Variovorax paradoxus: one gene and its partners. The main gene of each other region encodes a partner of the protein of the gene in region 2 in a complex. Links are inferred from orthologs where the notes say so. Each region holds a gene or a part of one and is shown on either strand. Other genes may lie near its edges. The genes, in order: QFZ42_RS18575, dnaN, QFZ42_RS10995, dnaX and holA.

What was found.
Region 1: the proteins of dnaN (region 2) and QFZ42_RS18575 are in contact, whole or in part, in a solved structure (PDB 1OK7), measured with the Escherichia coli proteins. The link is inferred for Variovorax paradoxus from one-to-one orthologs.
Region 3: the proteins of dnaN (region 2) and QFZ42_RS10995 are in contact, whole or in part, in a cryo-EM structure (PDB 8GIZ), measured with the Escherichia coli proteins. The link is inferred for Variovorax paradoxus from one-to-one orthologs.
Region 4: the proteins of dnaN (region 2) and dnaX are in contact, whole or in part, in a cryo-EM structure (PDB 8GIZ), measured with the Escherichia coli proteins. The link is inferred for Variovorax paradoxus from one-to-one orthologs.
Region 5: the proteins of dnaN (region 2) and holA are in contact, whole or in part, in a cryo-EM structure (PDB 8GIZ), measured with the Escherichia coli proteins. The link is inferred for Variovorax paradoxus from one-to-one orthologs.

Annotation. Positions count from the first base shown.
Region 1 is NZ_JAUSXG010000001.1:3,857,312-3,861,605, reverse strand. Bases 494-3,328 are described here. They hold QFZ42_RS18575 (Y-family DNA polymerase), read right to left. Parts: upstream 2,645-3,328; coding sequence 1,343-2,644; downstream 494-1,342. Other genes in these bases: QFZ42_RS18570 (RNase A-like domain-containing protein), read left to right, coding at 2,716-3,328; QFZ42_RS18580 (TIGR02117 family protein), read right to left, coding at 646-1,338; QFZ42_RS18585 (DNA topoisomerase IB), read right to left, coding at 494-538. Also shown: more of QFZ42_RS18585, read right to left, coding at 1-493; more of QFZ42_RS18570, read left to right, coding at 3,329-3,561; QFZ42_RS18565 (contact-dependent growth inhibition system immunity protein), read left to right, coding at 3,581-3,859; QFZ42_RS18560 (hypothetical protein), read right to left, coding at 3,906-4,294. UniProt on the Escherichia coli protein: Poorly processive, error-prone DNA polymerase involved in translesion repair and untargeted mutagenesis. Copies undamaged DNA at stalled replication forks, which arise in vivo from mismatched or misaligned primer ends.
Region 2 is NZ_JAUSXG010000001.1:5,383,846-5,388,214, forward strand. What follows is about bases 1,460-4,369. They hold dnaN (DNA polymerase III subunit beta), read right to left. Parts: upstream 3,513-4,369; coding sequence 2,406-3,512; downstream 1,460-2,405. Other genes in these bases: gyrB (DNA topoisomerase (ATP-hydrolyzing) subunit B), read right to left, coding at 1,460-2,270; dnaA (chromosomal replication initiator protein DnaA), read right to left, coding at 3,604-4,369. Also shown: more of gyrB, read right to left, coding at 1-1,459. UniProt on the Escherichia coli protein: Confers DNA tethering and processivity to DNA polymerases and other proteins. Acts as a clamp, forming a ring around DNA (a reaction catalyzed by the clamp-loading complex) which diffuses in an ATP-independent manner freely and bidirectionally along dsDNA.
Region 3 is NZ_JAUSXG010000001.1:2,362,439-2,366,896, reverse strand. The notes cover bases 744-3,742. They hold QFZ42_RS10995 (DNA polymerase III subunit delta'), read right to left. Parts: upstream 2,755-3,742; coding sequence 1,732-2,754; downstream 744-1,731. Other genes in these bases: mltG (endolytic transglycosylase MltG), read right to left, coding at 3,416-3,742; tmk (dTMP kinase), read right to left, coding at 2,751-3,419; QFZ42_RS11000 (PilZ domain-containing protein), read right to left, coding at 1,358-1,735; QFZ42_RS11005 (TatD family hydrolase), read right to left, coding at 744-1,211. Outside these bases: QFZ42_RS11010 (ankyrin repeat domain-containing protein), read right to left, coding at 1-405; more of QFZ42_RS11005, read right to left, coding at 402-743; more of mltG, read right to left, coding at 3,743-4,444. UniProt on the Escherichia coli protein: Part of the beta sliding clamp loading complex, which hydrolyzes ATP to load the beta clamp onto primed DNA to form the DNA replication pre-initiation complex.
Region 4 is NZ_JAUSXG010000001.1:2,106,428-2,110,758, reverse strand. Bases 615-3,486 are described here. They hold dnaX (DNA polymerase III subunit gamma/tau), read right to left. Parts: upstream 3,048-3,486; coding sequence 1,182-3,047; downstream 615-1,181. Other genes in these bases: QFZ42_RS09800 (SCO family protein), read right to left, coding at 3,339-3,486; QFZ42_RS09815 (YbaB/EbfC family nucleoid-associated protein), read right to left, coding at 799-1,131; recR (recombination mediator RecR), read right to left, coding at 615-791. Also shown: QFZ42_RS09825 (MAPEG family protein), read right to left, coding at 1-140; more of recR, read right to left, coding at 201-614; more of QFZ42_RS09800, read right to left, coding at 3,487-3,956; QFZ42_RS09795 (hypothetical protein), read right to left, coding at 3,953-4,331. UniProt on the Escherichia coli protein: Part of the beta sliding clamp loading complex, which hydrolyzes ATP to load the beta clamp onto primed DNA to form the DNA replication pre-initiation complex.
Region 5 is NZ_JAUSXG010000001.1:4,878,227-4,882,541, forward strand. Bases 1,027-3,882 are described here. They hold holA (DNA polymerase III subunit delta), read right to left. Parts: upstream 3,071-3,882; coding sequence 1,982-3,070; downstream 1,027-1,981. Other genes in these bases: QFZ42_RS23270 (glutamate-5-semialdehyde dehydrogenase), read right to left, coding at 1,027-1,848; QFZ42_RS23280 (LPS-assembly lipoprotein LptE), read right to left, coding at 3,097-3,624; leuS (leucine--tRNA ligase), read right to left, coding at 3,640-3,882. Also shown: gshA (glutamate--cysteine ligase), read right to left, coding at 1-434; more of QFZ42_RS23270, read right to left, coding at 556-1,026; more of leuS, read right to left, coding at 3,883-4,315. UniProt on the Escherichia coli protein: Part of the beta sliding clamp loading complex, which hydrolyzes ATP to load the beta clamp onto primed DNA to form the DNA replication pre-initiation complex.

The DNA of each region.
Region 1 (4,294 bases), 1.5 Mb from region 2 along the record:
TGAGTCCGTAAGAGCCGTTGCTGCTCGCGTACTCCTCGTTGCCCACGCGAAGCAGCGTGGTGTCGAGCAGGCGCACCAGCGCGGCCAACACCTGCTGGCGCCCCGGCGGCGCCGTTCCGCTGCCCTGCTGCAGGTCGCGCGCCACGCGCGCGCGGATGCGCGGCAGCGCGAGCCCGAAGGCTTCGAGGCGTTCGAACTTGGTTTCGTCCTTGAAGAGCCGCCAGTCCGGGTGGTAGCGGTATTGCTTGCGTCCGCGCGCGTCGATGCCGGTGGCCTGCAAATGGCCGTTCGGCAGCGGGCAGATCCACACCTGGGTGTAGGCCGGCGGAATTGCCAGCATCCGGATGCGCGAGAGCTCGTCCGCATCGCGCACCCATCGGCCCTGTGCATCGCGATAGCGAAACCGATCGCCTTGCTTCAGGCGCCGGATGCCCGGCATGTCGGGGTTCACATAGACGAGGCCGTTGGCGATCGGCGTCGGCTTTGCAGGCAGTGGTGGCGGGGAGGGCGGTGAAGGCGATGTGGAGCGTGCCGGCATGTGGTTTCCGTGGAAACGGTACCCGTCGCTTGTGCCTGCACCGGCAACCGCCGCCTGTAGGACGACGCACGCGCCGCCGGTGCGATGGAGGCTCTTTGTTCCTGGAGTCAGGGCCGGACCGGCTCCAGGTGCCACACCACATTGAAATCGAACGGCGTCCACCGGCTCACCTTGACCCCCGCCTGCCGCAGGCCACGCCCGGTCCAGGTGTTGCAGGTCTCAAAGAGGTGGTAGCCGCCTTCGGCTTCGTAGAAGGCGTCGTTGTTGCCGTAGTGAGTGCCGGCGATGGGCGTTGCGCGACCCGAAGGCAGCGCGGCGCGCACGTAGCCCGCGAGTTGCGCGTACTGCGCTTCCGAGAGCGGCAGGCGGAAGGCGTTCTTGCGCAACGAGGCGCGCGAGAGATAGCTCACGTGCAGCAGCGCGCGGTTGCCGCCAAGCATCGCGCCGAGCGCGCGCGAGGCCGTCAGGTCGCCCCAGGTGGGCGTGTTCAGGTAGAACTCGCGGTCGCCCCAGCCGATGGCGATGAACTCGGCATCGGGCGGCACGGCCTTGAAGTGCGCGAGCGGAAAGAGCTGCCTCCAATCGACACCCGTCGAGCGGATCGGAAACACCAGGTCGGTGTGCACCCCGTTGCTCAGCACCCAGGCCTGCACCGCGGTCGTGTTCTCGGCGACAGTGGCCGAGGGCCCTGCGTTGGCGGGCCAGAACATCAGCACGCAGGCCGTGCCCACATACAACCCGACCAGGGCCACGAAGCCCAGCAATGTGAATGCGGCTCGCCTGAGCCAACGTCCGGCCATGGGATCAGAACAGCGACGCGGTGGTCGCTGCCGCTTCCGGCGGCACGCGCTGCGCACTCGCTCCGGTGAGTGCCGCCGCCTCGGGGCTGCCGGCCTTTGCGAGCGCGCCCACGCGCACGCCCAGGAGGCGCAGCGGACGCTCGAGCGGCACGCGCTTGAGGCACAGTCCGCCGATCTGGCGGATGGTCTTGCCGTCGGCGGTGTAGCGGTCGATGGTCTGGTCGCGCGTGGCAATCTTGAAGTCGTCGTAGCGCAGCTTGATGCCGATGGTCTTTCCCACATAGCCCTTGCGCTGCAGGTCTTCGGCCAGCTTCTCGCACAGGTGGGTGAAGATGGCGCCGAGCTCCGCACGGTCACGCACCGCATGCAGGTCGCGGTCGAAGGTGGTTTCGCGGCTCATCGACACGGGCTCGCTCTCGGTGACCACCGGCCGGTCGTCGCGGCCCCAGGCCACTTCGTGCATCCACGCGCCGGTGGATTTGCCGAAGTTCTGGATCAGCCAGTCGCGGTCGCGCGCCGCGAGCTCGCCCACGGTCTCGATACCGAAGCGCTTGAGCTTCTCGTCGGCCTTGGGGCCGATGCCGTTCACCTTGCGGCAGGACAGCGGCCAGATGCGCGTCTGCAGGTCGTCCTCGTAGACGATCGAAATTCCATTGGGCTTGTTGAACTCGCTCGCCATCTTGGCAATGAGCTTGTTGGGCGCCACGCCGATCGAGCAGGTGAGACCGGTGGCGTCGTGAATGGTCTTCTGGATCAGCCGCGCCAGCGAGCGCCCGCCGTCGCGCTGGCCGCCGGGCACGTCGGTGAAGTCGATGTACACCTCGTCCACGCCGCGGTCTTCCATCAGCGGCGCGATCTCCCGGATGATCTGCTTGAAGCTGCGCGAATACTTGCGGATCTCCTCGAAATCCACCGGCAGGATGATGGCCTGCGGGCACAGCTTGGCGGCCTTCATCAGCCCCATCGCCGAGCCCACGCCGAACTGCCGCGCCGGGTAGGTGGCCGTGGTGATCACGCCGCGGCCCGCGTAGTCTTTCAGCCGCGGAAAAGCCTCGATCGGAATGTCGGCCAGCGTGCCGCCCTCCGGCACATGGCGAATCGCCTCGTCCACGCTGCGCCGTCCGCCGCCGATCACCACCGGCAGCCCCTTGAGCTGCGGATAGCGCAGCAGCTCGACCGACGCGAAGAAGGCGTCCATGTCGAGGTGGGCGATGCGGCGGATCGGAGGCGTTGGCACGGGCGGGGAACTCACGGCACCGATTGTCTCGCGGCCGGCCCGTGTCTGCGCGCCGGCGCGTGCATGCATGCCAGAATGCGGCGGACCGCGGTTTTGACCGTCCGATGGCATCGAAGGCATGGGAAGGAAAGGGATCTGGCATGGATGACGAAGTCGAAGGATTGAGCGTCGCGCTGACACCGGTTCAGATGGCGGCGGTGTTGGGCGACCAGGAGGTGCCCGAATCCGCGAGCTTGAGCAATCGGCTCTGGGGCACCGTGGGGCTGGTGGGCGGCGTCGTGGAACTGCTCGGCGCCGGCGTGCTTTGCGTCGCACCCGAGCCCACAATGATGACCAAGGCCGGCTGCGTGGTGCTGGGCGTGCACGGCTACGACACCCTGACAACCTCGAGCCGCCAGGTCTGGACCGGCACCCCACAGCGCACGGTGACCGCCGTGACGGCCAGCTCGGCGGCCGAGGCGCTGGGTGCTTCGCGCGAAACGGCCGACGGCATCGGTCTTGCGGTGGACATCGCGGTGCCGCTGGCCGTGGCTTCCGGGTTGGTCGTCGCGCGAGTGATCGCGGTGCGCGCCGGCCGGTTTCGCCTGGAGCCGGTCGACCTGTTGCGGCATGAAGGGCCGCTGAACACCAAGATCGGCGGCCACACGATCCGCGAGCATGTCGGCAAGACTGAGGTAGAACTTTTCGAGCGCTTGGTGAAGAAGCCGTCGCTGCCCAAGGTGTCGTCGTTCCACAACCTCGACATCGCGGAGCGCGCCATTAGCGCCACCGTTCGTGCCAACGCCAGGGCCATCAAGGCGTGGTCGCGCTCGGCCGCCACCGGCTCAAAGCCCATGGTGTTCGAGCACAACGTGGGCAGCGTGGTGGGCATCGGCGTACAGCGGGGCAGCAGCACCGTCAGCCAGCTGAGCAGCGTGCGCGTGATCCTGAACATGAAGAGCTACAACGGAATGCCGTACTACATACTGACGGCGCACCCCTTCTGAAGCCAGCAGTCGAATCGCCATGAAACGCTACGAACTCATCGATAACCTCACCAAGGTCTATTTCGGCCAAGATTACGATTACTTCGGCGAGACCGGTGCCGAAGTCATGGCCGAATACCGGAAGGCCTCCACGCCGGCCGAACTCGAAGCGCTGCGCGCCGAGATCATCCATTTCATGCGCTCGCACCCGGACCTGGAAGCCGAATTCCCGCGGCGGTTCGAGCGGCCCGCCCAGCCGGAAGACTTCGGATCCACCATGCGCGAATTCCTGGAGAGCGTGCTCGCCGCACTGAAATAGCAGCGGGCGCTCCGCCCGATGCCTCAGCGCACGATGCAGGCAGTTTTCAGTGCAGATCGAGCGCCCCAGCCGGCTGCACCTCGCCATCAAGCCATGCATCCGGTCCAAGCTCTTTTGCAAGCCGGGCCACGAGCTTCACGGTGCGCTCGCGCAAGGGGGCAATGCGGGCCTGCAGGCCGGCCCTGGGCACCGCAACGGCTTGGCCGGGTTCATTATCGGAATCGTCGGGGTCGTTTTCGCGAATGTAGAGCGTACCGTTGCGGGCCCAGACCTCCACCGCCCAACCCTGGTCCTGGTCGTCGTAGATCATGCCTTCGTCGTTCCCGACCACGGCGGCGAGAAAGTGATCCATGGCGGCGAAGCTGTCGTACCAGGGGAAGGACAGGTGCACGTTCGCATCGTCGTTGTCGAGCCGCAGATCCATCCGAAAATACT
Region 2 (4,369 bases):
TGGGCCAGCGCGTCGTAGTCGGCGCCGTGCACGAAGTCCTGCGTGAGCACGCTGCTCTTGATGTTGCCGTGGTGGCGGCGGCTGATGCGCAAGAGCGGCTTGTCGGTGCGGGCATCGAACTCGCTGGTCACTTCGGCCGGCACGCCGGTGGTGTTGAGCTCGCGCAGCTTGGCCTGCAGTGCCACGGCCGAGGCTTCGGCCGCGGGCGTGGTGTCGAGGTCGAGCGCCACGCCGTCGGCAATGGCGCGCAGGGCCTCGGCATCCATGAAGTTGCGCAGCCGCGCAATCACCGCCTCGGCCAGCTGGTGCTTGCGCGCCAGTTCGGCCAGGGTGTCGCCGCTCAGGGTGGTCGAATTGGGGCCGCCGGTCTCGATGCTCGCGTCTTTCAGGGCCACCTTGAGCAGGAAGGCGTCGAGCGCGGGGCCGTCCTTCAGGTACTGCTCTTCCTTGCCGACCTTCACCTTGTAGAGCGGCGGCTGCGCGATGTAGATGTGGCCGCGCTCGACCAGCTCCGGCATCTGCCGGTAGAAGAAGGTGAGCAGCAGCGTGCGGATGTGGGCGCCGTCGACGTCGGCGTCGGTCATGATGATGATGCGGTGGTAGCGCAGCTTGGCGACGTTGAAGTCGTCCGCCCCGCCGCCCGCGCTGGTGGCGCCGGCGCGGCCGATGCCGGTGCCCAGCGCCGTGATCATGGTGAGAATTTCGTTGCTGGTGAGCAGTTTCTCGTAGCGCGCTTTTTCCACGTTCAGGATCTTGCCGCGCAGCGGCAGGATGGCCTGGAATTTCCGGTCGCGGCCCTGCTTGGCGGAGCCGCCGGCGGAGTCGCCCTCCACCAGGTAGACCTCGCACAGCGCGGGGTCCTTTTCCTGGCAGTCGGCCAGCTTGCCGGGCAGGCCCATGCCGTCGAGCACGCCCTTGCGGCGCGTCATTTCGCGCGCCTTGCGGGCGGCTTCGCGGGCGCGGGCCGCCTCGACGATCTTCCCGCAGATGATCTTGGCGTCGTTCGGGCGTTCCTGCAGGTAGTCGGTCAAGAGGCGGCCGACGATGTCTTCCACCGGCGCGCGCACTTCGCTGGACACCAGCTTGTCCTTGGTCTGGCTCGAGAACTTGGGCTCGGGCACCTTCACGCTCAGCACGCAGCACAGGCCTTCGCGCATGTCGTCGCCGGTGACCTCGACCTTCGCCTTCTTGGCGAACTCGTTTTCTTCGATGTACTTGTTGATGACGCGGGTCATCGCGGCGCGCAGGCCCGTGAGGTGGGTGCCACCGTCGCGCTGCGGAATGTTGTTGGTGAAGCACAGCACCTGCTCGTTGTAGCCGCTGTTCCACTGCATGGCCACTTCCACGCCGATGTGCGTGCCCGGGATGCCGCCGTAGGTGTCGGCGGGCTTCTCGCCTGCTGCATAGAACGAGTTCGGATGCAGGACGGTCTTGCCCTTGTTGATGAACTCCACGAAGCCGCGCACGCCGCCGGCGCCGGAGAAGTCGTCTTCCTTGCCGGTGCGCTCGTCGAGCAGGCGGATGCGCACACCGTTGTTCAGGAAGCTCAGCTCGCGCAGGCGTTTGCTCAGGATTTCGTAATGGAAATCGCTGTTTTCCTTGAAGATTTCCGTGTCGGGCAGAAAGTGCACCTCGGTGCCTCGCTTGTCCGTTTCGCCGATGACCCTCATAGGCGACACCTCGAAGCCGTTCACGGTTTCGAGCAAGCGGTTCTGCACGAAGCCGCGGCTGAATTCGAGTTCGTGGATCTTGCCTTCGCGGCGCACGATCAGGCGCAGCTTCACGCTCAGCGCGTTCACGCAGCTCACGCCCACGCCGTGCAGGCCGCCCGATACCTTGTAGCTGTTCTGGTTGAACTTGCCGCCGGCGTGCAGTTCGGTGAGCGCAATTTCGGCCGCCGAGCGCTTGGGCTCGTGCTTGTCGTCCATCTTCACGCCGGTCGGAATGCCGCGGCCGTTGTCGGTCACGGAGATCGAGTTGTCGGTGTGAATGGTGACGACGATGTCGTCGCAATGGCCGGCCAGCGCCTCGTCGATGGAGTTGTCGACCACTTCGAACACCAGGTGGTGCAGGCCCGTGCCGTCGGAGGTGTCGCCGATGTACATGCCGGGGCGCTTGCGCACCGCCTCGAGCCCTTCGAGGATCGTGATCGAGCCTTCGCCGTAGCTGGTGTCGGCGGGCGTGATCTCGATCGGCACCGCACTTTCGATCTCGGGCGTGTAGACCGGTTCGGTGTGGGGCACTTGGGGCTTGTTTTCTTCTGCACTCATTCGGATATTCCTCTATCTCTCACGGCATTCACGAAATTTTTCGGGCTCTCGGAATCGATTTTTCCTGCCTCTTGAAAGCGCAAACCCGCGGGGGGGCCGCGGGTCGTCTGCGCAAGGCGCTGTCTTTTCTGGCGGCTAGATCCGCATGGGCATGACAACGTACTTGAATGTCGCGTTGTCGGGGATGGTCAGTAGCGCCGAGCTGTTGGAATCGGCCAGGTCCAGCTTGACCATGTCCTGGCCCATGTTCGCGAGGGCGTCGATCAGGTAGGTCACGTTGAAGCCGATTTCGATGGCGTCGCCGCCGTAGTCGATGTCGAGCTCGTCCTGCGCTTCTTCCTGTTCGGCGTTGTTCGACGCGATGCGCAGCGTGCCAGGCTCGATGTTGAGCCGAACGCCCTTGAACTTCTCGCTCGTCAGGATGGCGGTGCGCTGCAGGCTGGCCAACAGGGGGGCGCGGCCGAGCGTGACGCTGTTCTTGTGGTTCTTGGGAATCACGCGGTTGTAGTCGGGGAACTTGCCTTCGACCAGCTTGGTGACGAACTCCATGCCGCCGAAGCTGAACTTGGCCTGGTTGTTCGCAAACTGCATCTCGATGGCGCCTTCGGCGTCCGACAGCAGGCGCTGCATTTCGAGCACGGTCTTGCGCGGAAGAATGACTTCCTGGCGCGGCACTTCGACGTCGAGCGTGGCCGACGAAAACGCCAGGCGGTGGCCGTCGGTGGCCACGAGGCTCAGCTGCTTGCCTTCGGCGACGAACAAAATGCCGTTCAGGTAGTAGCGGATGTCGTGCACGGCCATGGCGAACGAGACCTGCGAGAGCAGGTCCTTCAGCGTCTTTTGCGGCACGCTGAACACGGGGCCGAAGTTGGCGGCTTCCTGCACCAGCGGAAAGTCTTCGGCCGGCAGCGACTGCAGCGTGAAACGGCTCTTGCCGCCCTTGAGCACCAGCTTGCTCGCGCTCGATTCGAGGCTCACGGTCTGGTCGGCCGGCATGGTGCGCAGGATGTCGATCAGCTTGCGCGCGCCGATCGTGGTGGTGAAGTTGCCTTCATCGCCGCCGAGCTCGGCCGTGGTGCGGATCTGGATCTCGAGGTCGCTGGTGGTCAGCTGCAGCTGGCCGCCGGTCTTGCGGATCAGCACATTGGCGAGGATCGGCAGGGTATGGCGCCGCTCCACGATGCCTGCGACCGACTGCAGCGCGGCGAGGACTTTGTCTTGGGTTGCCTTCAAAACGATCATGTCTTCTTCCTCTTCTCTTATTTCTTTGAATCCGCTTGTAAGACGCCATTCTCCGCTGTCGCGTGGGGCATTCTTGATGACATTCCGGGGGTCAGCCCTTGAGCGTTTGTTCGAGCACGTGGAGCTGCTGGTTGAGTTCGGTGAGCTGCTGGCGCTCGCCCGAAATCTTGCGCACCGCGTGCAGCACCGTCGTGTGGTCGCGCCCACCGAACAGCTCGCCGATTTCCGGCAGGCTCTTTTGCGTGAGTTCCTTGGCCAGGTACATCGCGATCTGCCGCGGCCGCGCGATGCTGGCCGGGCGCTTCTTGCTGTACATGTCGGCGACCTTGATCTTGTAGTAGTCGGCCACCGTCTTCTGGATATTCTCGACCGAGATCTGCCGGTTCTGGATCGACAGCAGGTCGCGCAGCGCCTCGCGCGCCAGGGCGATCGAGATTTCTTTCTGGTTGAAGCGCGAGTACGCGAGGATCTTGCGCAGCGCGCCTTCGAGCTCGCGCACGTTGGAGCGCACGTTCTTGGCCACGAAGAAGGCCACTTCCTCGGGCATTTCGGCCGATTCGGCGCGCGCCTTGTTGATCAGGATGGCCACGCGCATCTCGAGCTCGGGCGGCTCGATGGCCACCGTGAGGCCCGAATCGAAGCGCGACACCAGCCGCTCGTGAATGTCGGCGAGACCCTTCGGATAGGTGTCGCTGGTCATCACGATGTGCGACTTCTTGGCCAACAGGGCTTCGAACGCGTTGAAGAATTCTTCCTGGGTGCGGTCCTTGTTGGCGAAGAACTGCACGTCGTCGATCAGGAGCAGATCGAGCGAGTGGTAGCGCTCCTTGAACTCGTCGAAGGTCTTGCGCTGATAG
Region 3 (4,458 bases), 3.0 Mb from region 2 along the record:
GCTCAGCTGGCCGCTGCTGGCGGCGTAGTGCAGCGGCGTCCAGCCGGTCTTGTTGACGGCGGCGTCGCGCTTGAGCAATTGGGTGACCACGTCTTGCTGGCCCTTGATGGCCGCCAGCATCAGCGGGGTTTCGTCCTTGGCGTTGGCAATGTCGACATCGGTTTGCGGCGACTCGAGCAGCACCTGGACGACCTTGGGCGACGGCTCGCGCAGCGCGATGATCAGGCCCGTCTGGCCATGTTCATCGCGCGTGTTGGGGTCGAAGCCGCGTTGCAGCAGGGTGCGCACACCGCTGGCGTTGTCTCCGCGAACGGCCCGGAAAAAGTCTTCGAAGGAGCCCGCATGAGCAGCAAAAGTTGCTGCTGCGACAGCCAGATACAAGAACTTTTTGATGTATTTCTTCATGTTGTTTTGACTCCCTTGAACAGCGTTTCGAAGTTGTCGCTGGTGGCCTCTGCCACTGCTTCGACGGGCAGCTTGCGCAGTTCGGCGATCTGCTTGGCGACATAGGGCACGTACGACGGATTGTTGGTCTTGCCGCGGTACGGCACGGGGGCCAGGTAGGGGCTGTCGGTTTCGATCAGCATCCGGTCGAGCGGCACGAAGGCCGCCACGTCGCGCAGGTCTTGCGCCTTCTTGAAGGTCAGGATGCCCGAAAACGAAATGTAGAAGCCCAGGTCGAGCGCCGCGCGCGCGACTTCGGCGGTTTCGGTAAAGCAATGGAACACGCCGCCCGCGGCATTACCGGCGCCGTCTTCGCCCTCCTCCTTGAGGATGGCCAGCGTGTCGGCCGAGGCTTCGCGGGTGTGAATGACGAGCGGCAGGCGGGTTTGCTGTGCGGCGCGAATGTGCACGCGAAAGCGGTCGCGCTGCCATTCCATGTCGGAAATGCTGCGCCCGCCCTTGCGTTCTTCCATCTGGTAATAGTCGAGGCCGGTTTCACCGATGGCCACCACGCGGGGCAGCGCGGCACGGCGCACCAGGTCGTCCACCGTGGGCTCGGCGATGTCCTCGTTGTCGGGGTGCACGCCCACGCTGGCCCAGAAGTTGTCGTAGCGGGCGGCCAGCGCCTGCACGTCGTCGAACTCTTCGAGCTTGGTGCAGATGCACAAGGCCCGGTCGACCTGCGCCTCGGCCATGGCGGCGCGGATTTGCGGCATCTGGTCCGCGAACTCGGGAAATGTCAGGTGGCAGTGGGAATCGGTAAACATGGCGTATCAGGGGAGCGGCGGCGGTTGGCCCCATTCCAGAAATACCGCGGAACCGGCTCTGCCGGGCCGCTGGTATTGCCCCCGGTAGGGGGTGGGCGTAGCGACACGAAGTGCGCGCAGCCTGGGGGCGAGCCTAGCCTTCGAGCCTAGATAGTTTGTGTCGGGCGGTCGGAAGCCATCGAGCCGCCGAGCGCCGCTTCGATGCGTGCCTTGAGCTGACGCGATTTTTCGTCGGACGGGAAACGGATGCCCACGCCCGGCGCGCGGTTGCCCGCGGCGCGCTGCGGCGTGATCCAGGCGACCTTGCCGGCCACCGGGTAGCGCTGCGGGTCTTCGGGCAGCGTGAGCAGCACGTAGACGTCGTCGCCCAGCCGGTATTCGCGCGCGGTCGGAATGAAGATGCCGCCTTCGGCAAACAGCGGAATGTAGGCGGCATAGAGCGCGCCCTTTTCCTTGATGGCGAGCTGGATGACGCTCGGCCGTTGAGGTGCGGCGGCGGGGGCTGGGGCGGCGGGTTGGTTCATGGTCGGCGAGGAGCAGAGTTTAGGGTGGTTCGCGCTTCGCTCACAAGCGCTTCCAGCATGAGGCCCGCATTGAAGGGGTGTTCGGCGGTTCTGGCGGCGCTGGCCAGCGACTTCGACCAGCGCGCCAGCGCCAGGTGAGAAGGCACGGCGGCCGGCAGATCGGCGGCATCGAAAAACCGTGGCGCGGCGCCGCTGCCGACGGCCATCAGGTCGTGGCAAAGCTTTTGGAGCGTTCCGATGGCCTGCGAAGGCGCCTGGTCCGCCAGCGCCGCGACATCGCCGCGCAACACGGCCTTGGGCAGCAGCGCCCAGGCCTTGGGCGACTGGCCGGAGCGCGCGAGCCGCAGGGCATCGCTGGGCCGGCCGCCGGCCGCGCGCAGCAAGGCGGTGGCGTCGGCGGCGGGCACATCGTGTGCGCCGAGCCAGGCTTCGGCTTCGGCTGTTGCGGGCCACGGCAGGGTGAAGCCGAGGCAGCGGCTGCGAATGGTCGGCAGCAATTGCCACGCCGCTTCGCTGGCCAGCACAAAGCGGACGTCGCCGACCGGCTCTTCGAGCGTCTTGAGCAGCGCGTTGGCGGTGATGGTGTTCATGCGCTCGGCCGGGTACACCAGCACCACCTTGCCGCGGCCGCGGGCGCTGGTGCGCTGGGCAAAGCCGACCGCGTCGCGCATGGCCTCGACGCGGATCTCACGGCTCGGTTTGCGCTTCTTGTCGTCGATGTCGGCTTGGGCCTTCTCGTCGAGCGGCCAGCCCAGTTCCAGCATGGCGACCTCGGGCATCAGCACGCACAGGTCGGCATGGGTTCGAACGTCGATGGCGTGGCAGCTCGGGCAATGGCCGCAGGCGGCGCCGCCCTCTTCCGCCTTCGGCTGTTCGCACAGCCAGGCGGCGGCCAGTGCCAATGCGAGTTCGTATTGGCCCAGGCCCGAAGGGCCCTGCAGCAGCCAGGCATGGCCGCGCTGGCGCAACAGTTCGCCGAGCGGCCGGTGCAGCCAGGGCGAAAGCGCCGGGGTGCTCATGGCAAAGCTCCGCTCGAAGCGGCCAACGCGCCGCGTGCGACGAGCGCCGTTTGGACCTGCTGCCAGACCTGGTCGCGGGTCTGGCTGGCGTCGATGCGCACGAAGCGCTGCGCATCGGCGGCCGCGCGTGCCGCGTAGCCCGCCGCAACGCGCCGGAAGAATTCGACCGGCTGGGATTCGAACTTGTCGGGTACGCGGGCGCCGGCCAGCCGCTGGGCGGCCACCTCGGGCGCAAGGTCGAACCACAGGGTGATGTGGGGCTGCAACAGTCGGATCGCATCGGCGGAATCCGCCCTGCCCTGCACCCATCGCTCCAGCGTCGACAGCACCTGCGCATCGAAGCCGCGGCCCGTGCCCTGATAGGCAAAGGTGGCGTCGGTGAAACGGTCGCACAGCACCACGTCGCCGCGTGCCAGCGCCGGCTCGATCACCCGCGCGACGTGGTCCCGCCGGGCCGCGAACACCAAAAGCGATTCGGTCAGCGGATCCATCGGCTGTTCGAGGATGAGGCCGCGCAGGGTTTCGGCCAGCGGCGTGCCGCCGGGCTCGCGCGTGCGCACCACCGCGCGGCCCTGCGCCTTGAAGAGCGCTTCCATCGCATCGAGGTGGCTGGACTTGCCGGCACCATCGATGCCCTCGAGCGTCAGAAACAAGCCTTCACTCATTGCGCGACTTTCGGTTTGGGTTCGCCGTTGCCGCCGCCGCGCTGGTAGCGGTTGACCGCGCGGTTATGGTCGTCGAGCGAACTGCTGAATTGGCTGGTGCCGTCGCCGCGCGAAACGAAGTACAGCGACTTGCTCTGCGCCGGCTGCACCGCCGCCAGCAGCGCCGCCTTGCCGGGCATGGCAATGGGCGTGGGCGGCAGGCCGCCGCGCGTGTAGGTGTTCCAGGGCGTGTCGGCTTGCAGGTCTTTCTTGCGCAGGTTGCCGTCGAAGGTGGTGCCCATGCCGTAGATCACGGTGGGGTCGGTTTGCAGCGGCATGCCGGTGCGCAGCCGGTTGACGAACACGGCGGCAATCTCGGCGCGGTCCTTGGCTTTTCCTGTCTCTTTTTCGACAATGCTGGCCAAAATAAGCGCCTCATCGGCCGTTTTGATCGGCAGGTCGGCCGCTCGGGCCGCCCACGCGGCTTCGAGCTTCTTGTCCATGGCCCGCATGGCGCGCTGCAGCAGCGCGGTGTCGGTCGAGCCCTTCGAATAGGTGTACGTGTCAGGGAAAAAGCGCCCCTCGGGGTGCACGCCGGGCCTGCCCAGCTTGGCCATCAGGGCGTCGTCGGGCATGCCGATGGTTTCGGGCTTGAGCTGCTCGGCCTTGGCGAGCGCGGCCCGCATCTGGCGGAAGTTCCAGCCTTCGACCAGCACCAGGCTACGGGTGGCCTCTTCGCCGCGCACCAGCACGTTGAGCAGCATCTTGGGTGTGATGCCGCGCTCCAGCTCGTAGCTGCCGGCGCGAATCTGCCGGTCTTGTCCGGAAATGCGGAACCAGAAATAGAGCAGTTGCGGCTGCACATCGGCGCCGGCATCGGCCACCGCCTGGGCCACGCCGCGCGGCGTGGTGCCGGGTTCCACCGAAAGATCGAGGCTGGGCGCGGGCAGCTTGAGCGGCTGGTGCACCCACCAGAGTCCGGCGGCGCCGAGGCCGAGCGCACCCAGGGCGGCGAGCAGGAAAAGCGTAAGGAAGAAGCGGCGCACGGGTCCGATGGAAA
Region 4 (4,331 bases), 3.3 Mb from region 2 along the record:
TGTTTGGCGGCCCAATCGCGCGGTTGCACGTTGTCGCGCGGACCGAAGCTGCCGATCTTGGCGATCCAGGCCGCGAGGTACGGCAGGCCGCACGCGATGAACACGCACCAGTAGGCGACGGTGAGCAATGAAAAAGTCATGTCGGGGTTGTCTCCGTTCGGCTGCGGCTGCAACGGCCGCTGCGCGCGATGGCCAGCGGACTACCGGCGGTCGACCAGTGCATGCGCGATGGTGCCGAGGTCCACGTATTCGAGCTCGCTGCCGGCCGGCACGCCGCGCGCAAGGCGCGTTACGTTGAGGCCGCGCTGTTTCAGCGCTTCGCCGATCACGTGCGCGGTGGCTTCGCCTTCGGCCGTGAAGTTGGTGGCCAGGATCACTTCGCTCACCGTGCCGTCGAGCGCGCGGTCGAAGAGCTTCTGCAGGCCGATGTCCTTGGGCCCGATACCGTCCAGCGGACTGAGCTTGCCCATCAGCACGAAGTAGTAGCCGCGGAAGGCTCCCGTGCGCTCGAGCGCCGCCTGGTCGGCGGGTGTCTCGACCACGCAAAGCTTGGTCGCGTCGCGGCGCGCATCGAGGCACACATGGCAGACGGGTGCTTCGGTGAACGTGTTGCAGCGCTCGCAATGCCGCACGTTGCCGGCCGCCTGCTGCAACGCGCGCGAAAGCAGCTGCGCACCCTCGCGGTCGTGCTGCAGCAAATGAAACGCCATGCGCGAGGCCGACTTGACGCCGACACCGGGCAGGCGGCGCAGCGCATCGACCAACGCGTCGAGCGAACTGGCGTCGGCCATCAACGGCTCAGAACGGCAGCTTCATGCCGGGCGGGAGGCCCGGCATGCCGGCCGTGAGCTTGCCCATCTTCTGCTCGCTGGTTTCCTCGGCCTTGCGCACCGCGGCGTTGAAGGCTGCGGCCACGAGGTCTTCGAGCATGTCCTTGTCGTCGGCCAACAGGCTCGGGTCGATGGTGATGCGCTTCACGTCGTGCTTGCAGGTCATCACGACCTTGACCAGGCCGGCGCCCGATTCACCTTCGACCTCGATGGTGGCCAGCTCTTCCTGGGCCTTCTTGAGGTTGTCCTGCATTGCCTGCGCCTGCTTCATGAGGCCGGCCAGTTGTCCTTTGTTGAACATCGTTGGTCCTGATTGGTTGGTGAAAAATGGGGAAGGATAAGAGATGGCGCTCAGGCGGGTTTGAGCGTTCCAGGCACGATCTTCGCATCGAAATCACGCATCAGCATCTGCACCTCGGGGTCGCTGCGAATGGCTTCTTCGGCCACGCGCTGGCGTTCGTCGGCGGCCTGCTTGTTGCGCCGTGCGGGGCTGTCGACCACGCCGCCGATTTCAATGGCGAGCTTCACACCGTGGCCCAGCGCGGCCAGGGCATCGGTGAGCTTCTCGCGGGCAGAAGGCTGGTTGAGCAGCTCCCGCTCCACGCGAAGTATCCACTGGTCGACATCGCGCGCCACCAGCTGCGACTGCAGCGCGAGTTCGCGCGCCAGGGCGTTGATGCTCTCGGCCGCGATCATCTGCGTGACCGTGGCGTGCCAGAAATCACCGTCCTCGCTGGGCGGAATGGGCGGCGCAGGGGCGCGCTGCTCGTCGGGGCGCGGCACGTCCCGCTGGCCCGGCGGCGGCTGGACGCGCATCGGAACTGCAAGCACCTTGGCGCCCTCTTCCTCCCACGGCGGCCCCTCTGACGGCGCGGATGGCCTGGGTTCGCTCCGCCGCACGGGCTCGCTGACCACGGCAAGACGCTGGCCCGCGGGCGCCGGAGGGGCCTGCCGGGGCACCGGCGCGGCAACTGGAGCCGGCGCTTCGGCAACCGGCGCAACCCGGGGCGGCGGTGCGGCCGCGGGGGCCGAAACCGCCCCCGGGGCTTCATTCAGAGTTTTTTTTTCCGGGGAGGCCGAAGAAGCCGATGAAGACGTTGCCGTACTGGAAGGCTTGAAGGCCAGCAGCCGCAACAGCACCATCGTCAGCGCCGCATACTCGTCGGGCGCCAGACCCAGCTCACCGCGCCCGTGCAGGCACAGGCTGTAGAGCAACTGGGTTTCGTCCGCCGGCATCAGCGACGCGAGACGCGCCGTGTCGGCCGCATCGGGATCGGTCGCCGAATCGGCCGATTCCGCCCGCGAAGGCACCGCCTGCAGCACGGCCATGGCCTGCAGCACGGCCGTCATTTCTTCCAGCGTGGACGCGGCGGACATGCCGTCGCGGCGCAGCGCCTCGGAGGTGTCGACCACCGTCTTGCCGTCGCCCTGCGCCAGCGCCTCGATGAGCTTGAATACATGGCCGCGGTCCACGCTGCCGAGCATCTGGCGCACGCCGGTCTCGAGCAGTTCGCCGTTGCCGAATGCGATGGCCTGGTCGGTGAGCGACAGCGCATCGCGCATCGAACCGCGCGCGGCGCGTGCGAGCAGACGCAGCGCCTGCGGCTCGGCCGGCACCTCTTCGGTCTGCAGCACACCCGTCAGGTGTTCGAGGATCGTCTCGGGCGCCATCGGCCGCAAGTTGAACTGCAGGCAGCGCGACAGCACCGTGACCGGCACCTTCTGCGGATCGGTGGTCGCCAGAACGAACTTGAGGTATTCCGGCGGCTCTTCGAGCGTCTTCAGCATCGCGTTGAACGCGGTGTTGGTGAGCATGTGCACTTCGTCGATCATGAAGACCTTGAAGCGCCCCTGCACCGGCTTGTACACCGCCTGTTCGAGCAGCGACTGCACCTCGTCCACGCCGCGGTTCGAGGCCGCGTCCAGCTCGGTGTAGTCGACGAAACGGCCCGAATCGATGTCCTTGCAGGCCTGGCACACCCCGCACGGTGTGGCCGTGATGCCGCCCTGCCCGTCCGGGCCCTGGCAGTTGAGCGACTTGGCCAGAATGCGCGAAACCGTGGTCTTGCCCACACCCCGCGTACCGGTAAAAAGATAGGCGTGATGCAGGCGCTGCGTGGTCAACGCGTTCTCGAGCGCCTGCACCACGTGCCCCTGGCCAACCATCTCACCGAAGGTTTTCGGACGGAACTTGCGAGCGAGCACGAGATAAGACATTGCGGGCATTCTAAAAGGCGCGGCTGTGGTCCTCCGCCCCATCCCGCAAATCAAAAAAGACCTGTCTTTTCGAGGGACGCCGGAGCCCCGGCTTTGCCCGGCCGCCGGGTTACAATGCAAGCTGACGGGCCTCCCTGCATGGTGAAGTGGCCAACCGGGTCAGGTGGGGAACCAAGCAGCCCTAACTGCGTAGTCAGTGCCAGGGGTAAGGCTCGTCAACCTAACATCGAAAAGACGAGGCATGGCAAGCAAGCCTCCTCACGGGGCTGGTTCCGCAGCCTCTGCATCCAACTAACCAATCTGTCGTAGTCCGGCCATGACCTCTTCGGTCGGCGGCAACTCGCTGGTTCGCCAGACCAGCCGGGCGTGACGATCGAACAGATAAACCTGGCCGGTATGGCGGTCACCCGCTGCCGCGCCTCCCGTGAACAGCGAGAGCATCGACTCAAGTGCCTCGGGGGTTGGCGCCGCCGCGCTCCACGTTGGCCTTGCGCCGAAGCGCCGCAACCAGGCGCTCAGTGCAACAGGGTCGTCGGACAGCGGATCGATGCTCAGCGACAGCAGGCGCACCGCCGTGTTGCGCTCCGACAGCAATGCCGCCTGCAGCGTCGAGAACAAGGCCCCCTGGATCGGGCAGACCGTACTGCATCCGGTAAACATCAATTGAACGGCAGTTGGGGCGCCTCGCAGCTGCGCCGCGAGCATCCGTGTGGCGCCGTCGTGGCGCCGCAGCGGCAGGGCCGGGGCCGACACCGCCGGCAGCACCGGGCCGATGCTGGTGTTTGCGCGGGCCGAAGGCACGCCCAGCCACGCCAGTGCACCGGCGGCAAGCAGGCGCCGGCGCCCGCGGGATGCCACCCGCGAGGGTATGAAGAGGCGCCGCGCGTTCATTGGGTTCATTGAGTTCATTGAGAAAGGGCTTGCGTCAGGTAGTCCCACAACGCCGCGCACTGGCCTTCGTCGGCATCGAAGCGCGGCATGGCTCGGGGCAGCAGGACATGGGCCGGGTCGATGCCGGTGCGCAGGGTGCGGCAGAAGGATGCGCGCTCGTACCCGACAGGCGGGCCGCCGCGGCGCGGGAGAACTTCGCGCAATTGACGCCGGTCGAGCGGCGGCGCGAAACCGGAGACAGCGGCAGCGGACTTGCCGGGGCCCGCGTGGCACTGGATGCAGCGCGTCGCAGCGCCCGGCAGCGGCGCGCTGTGGCCGGACAACGTGCCGGCGAGCGGCTCGGTGCCATCGAACAGGCGCGCGCCGCGCGCCACCGAGAAAGGCACGGCGGCT
Region 5 (4,315 bases), 510 kb from region 2 along the record:
GGCAACGCGATCTTCTTGGTCGACTTGATGGCCGGATCGATCGACCCGACGCGCACGTTGAGTCCCGCCATGTGGAAGATGCGCACCAGTTGGGCGACGTTCGCGAGATAGAAGGTGTTCTTCGAGTGGTTCTCGGGAATGACGAGCAGGTTGCGCGCTTCCGGACAGATCTTCTCGATGGCGGCCTGCGCGGCCTGCACCGCCAGCGGCAGCATCTCCTTGGTGAGATTGTTCCAGCCGCCCGGGAAAAGATTGGTGTCGACCGGCGCCAGCTTGAAGCCTGCGTTGCGGATGTCGACCGCGCTGTAGAACGGCGGCGTGTGCTCCATCCATTCGAGCCGGAACCAGCGCTCGATGGCGGGCGTGGAGTCGAGTACCCGCTGCTCCAGTTCGTTGATCGGGCCGGTCAGGGCGGTGACGAGATGCGGAACCATGCGGCGGCCTTGTTGGTTTTGTACTTGAAAGGTAGAGCGGAATTGTAGGATTTGGGGGTGGCCGCCCCAATGACAAGACTACGTACAACGGACTTGGTTCAGTCCGTCCGCCTTCCGGGCCTCAGCTGCGGACTTCGCCCTGCCCGAGCACCACGTACTTCAGCGAAGTCAGCCCTTCGATGCCGACCGGCCCGCGGGCATGGAATTTGTCGGTGCTGATGCCGATCTCGGCCCCCAGGCCGAACTCGAAACCGTCCGCGAAGCGTGTGCTCGCATTGACCATGACGCTCGCCGAATCGACCTCGCGCAGGAAACGCTGCGCATGCACATGGTCGCGCGTGACGATCGCGTCGGTGTGGTGGCTCGAGTAGCGGTTGATGTGGGCAATGGCCTCGTCGACGCCCTCGACCACCTTGATGCTGATCACCGCGGCCAGGTATTCCTCGGACCAGTCGGACTCCACCGCATCGACGATTCTTGCGTTGGAACCGGCGGCATCGTCCGCGCGCAGGATGCGGGCTGCGACCGGGTCGCAGCGCATTTCCACGCCCTTGGCCGCGAAGATGGCCGCGATGCGGGGCAGGAAGTCTTCCGCCACCGTCGCCGACACCAGCAGGCCTTCGGCCGCGTTGCAGGGGCTGTATTTCTGGGTCTTGGCGTTGTCGACGATGCGCAGCGCCATCTCGAACTCGGCCGTGTCGTCGACGTAGACGTGGCAGTTGCCGTCGAGGTGCTTGATGACCGGCACCTTGGCGTCGCGGCTGATGCGCTCGATCAGGCCCTTGCCGCCGCGCGGAATGATCACGTCCACGAACTCGGGCATCGCAATGAGCTGGCCCACGGCCTCGCGGTCGGTGGTCTGCACCAGCTGCACTGCATCCACCGGCAGGCCGGCTTCGGCCAGCGCCTCGGACACCAGCAGCGCCAGTGCCTTGTTCGACTCGATGGCTTCCGAGCCGCCGCGCAGGATGGCCGCGTTGCCGCTCTTGATGGCGAGGCTCGCGGCCTCGATCGTCACGTTGGGGCGGCTCTCGTAGATCATGCCGAACACGCCGATCGGCACGCGCATCTGGCCCACGCGGATGCCGCTGGGTTGCTGCTTCATGCCGATGATCTCGCCGATGACGTCGGCCATGCCGGCAAGCTGCTCGCAGCCCAGGGCCACGGTCTCGATGACCTTGGGCGTGAGCTTGAGGCGGTCGACCATCGGCGCCGACAGGCCTGCGGCCGTGGCGCGCGCCAGGTCCTTCTCATTGGCGGCTGCCAACCCGTGCCCGGCTTCGCGCAGGCGCTTGGCCAGGCCCTTCAATGCTCTGTTTTTGGTAGCTGCATCCGCACGGGCCATGAGGAATGCGGCGGATTTGGCTTGCAGGCCGAGGGTCTGCATGTGCTCGCTGACGTTGAACGCGTTCATGCCGGCATTTTCCTGCATTTGGATCACCCCGGGGCTTTGCACCCTTGGGCTTTGTCCCCGCTCCCCCTGGGAGAGGGCCAGGGGGAGGGCTGCGGCACCCGAAAACGCGCGACGCAATGAAGGCCGCCGGCCCTCACCCCACCCCTCTCCCGGAGGGAGAGGGAGCAAGAGCAGCGCTGCTGCAGGCGCGGCACAGCATCAGCGCCAGCCGCTGCAACGCCTGCCATCCGCTCGCGGGCCAATCGGGCTGCTTCAACCCCTTGCAGATGCCGTCCACCACATGCGCGGCGCGCAGCAGCCGGGCCAGCATGCGGTCGTCGAGTCGGGGCAGCACGCGTTCGAAGGCACGCTCGCGCGGACCCCAGATGCGGTTTTCGCGCAGCGCCATGGGCAGCGGCCGGCCCGAAGCCATGGCGTCTTTCACGCGCTTGAGCGCGCGGATGTCCTCGGCGATCGTGTAGTGCACCAGCACTTCGGCCTCGCCCTCGGCCTGCAGGCCGTCGAGCATGCGCGCCACGCGCTGCGGGTTGCCGGCGAGCACCGCTTCGGAGAGCTTGAAGACGTCGTAGCGCGCCACGTTGTTGACCGCGCCTTCGACCTGCTCCCAGCTCAGCTCGCCCGCCGGATGCAGCAAGGCGAGCTTCTGGATTTCCTGGTGCGCCGCAAGCAGGTTGCCCTCGACCCGGTCGGCAAAGAACTGCAGCGTGCGCTGCCCTTCGTCGCCCGGCATCACGCGCTGGCCTTGCAGGCCCAGGCGCTGCGCGATCCACTGCGGCAGCGCGGCGCGTTCGATCGGGTCGACCTGCAGGCTCACGCCGTTGTTCTCGAGCGCCGAGAACCAGGCCCCGGTGCGCGTGGCCTTGTCGAGCCGCGGAAGCATCACCAGCGTCAGCGTGCTGTCGTTGCCTTGGGCCGCCTCGGCCAGCTGCTGCAGCGCGGTGCTGCCGTCCTTGCCGGGCTTGCCCGAAGGAATGCGGATCTCGACGATCTGCTTGTCGGCGAACAGCGAGAGCGAGCCGCCGGCCGCGAGCACCGCGCTCCAGTCGAAGTGCGCGCCGGCCGCGGTGTACGAGCTGCGCTCCGTGTAGCCCTGCGCACGGGCCGCGGTGCGAATGGCGTCCGCGGCCTCTTGCGCGAGCAAGGGCTCGTCGCCGTGGATCGTGTAGAGAGGCTTCAGCCCCTTCTGCAGATGGGAGCCGAGTTGGGCGCTGGCAAGTTGCATGAGTCGCGGCAGGGCGCAGGCCGCGCCTAGAGTTCCTTGACGGCCGCCAGGCGGCGCATCAGCTGCTGTGCGATGTCGGCTTGCATGTCGCGGTACAGCAGCTCGGCCTCGCCGTCTTTCGCGAGCGCGTTGGTCTCGTTGAAGCTCAGGTCGCGCGTCTGCGATACCTCGGTCGGCGGCAGCAGCGCCTTGCCGCCCGGCGTGCGCAGCGTGAAGCGCACGCGCAGCTGCAGTTGCAGTTCGCGCAGCAGCCCGGCCGAATTGGTCGAGATCACGATGCGGTCGCGGTTTTCGCCAAGGATCTCGAGGATCGCGTCGGCGGTCTGGGCCTCGGTGGCCGGCACCAGCGTCACGGTGCCCGCAGCGCGCATTTCGCGGCGCAGGCGGTTGATCAGCTCCGAATTGCCCGACACCGACAGTGTCTTGAACGCGAACACGGGTGCCTTGCGCAGCTCGAACCCGCAGCCGGACAGGCCCAGGCCCGCGCCCGCGGCGGCGAGACCCAGAAGAAGGCCGCGGCGCGGCAGCGAGGCAATGCGATGGTTGTTCTTCATGCTTCTGTCGTTCGTTCAAATGACCACGTTGACCAGCCGGCCGGGAACCACGATGACGCGCTTGGCCGGCGCGCCTTCGGCGAACTTGACGAAGTCGTCGCACGAGAGCGCGAGTTGCTCGATCTCGGCCTTGGAAGCACCGGCCGGGATGCGCAGCGCGCCGCGCAGCTTGCCGTTGACCTGGAGCATGAGCTCGATCTCGTCCTGCTCGAGCGCGGCCACGTCGACCACCGGCCAAGGCGCATCGAGCAGGCCGCCGAGTTCCTTGTCGTAGCCGAGCTGTTGCCAGAGCTGGAAGGCGATGTGCGGCGTGGCGGGGTACAGGCAGCGCAGCAAAATGCCGAAGCCTTCGCGCAGCGCGGCGGTGTCGCCGGCGCTGCCGTCGGGCTTGAAGCCCTCCAGCGCGTTGAGCAGCTTCATCGCGCCCGACACCACGGTGTTGTATTGCATGCGCTGGTAGTCGTAGTCGACCTGGCGCAGCACGGTGTGCACCTCACGGCGCAGCGCCTGGGCGTTCTTGCCGAAGGACTGGCCGCCGGCCGCCACGGGCTGCACGTCGGCCTGCGCCACGCCGAAGTTCCAGACCCGGCGCAGGAACCGGTAGCTGCCTTCGACGGCCGCGTCGTTCCACTCGAGCGTGGCTTCGGGCGGCGCGGTGAACATGGTGTACAGGCGCGCGGTGTCGGCGCCG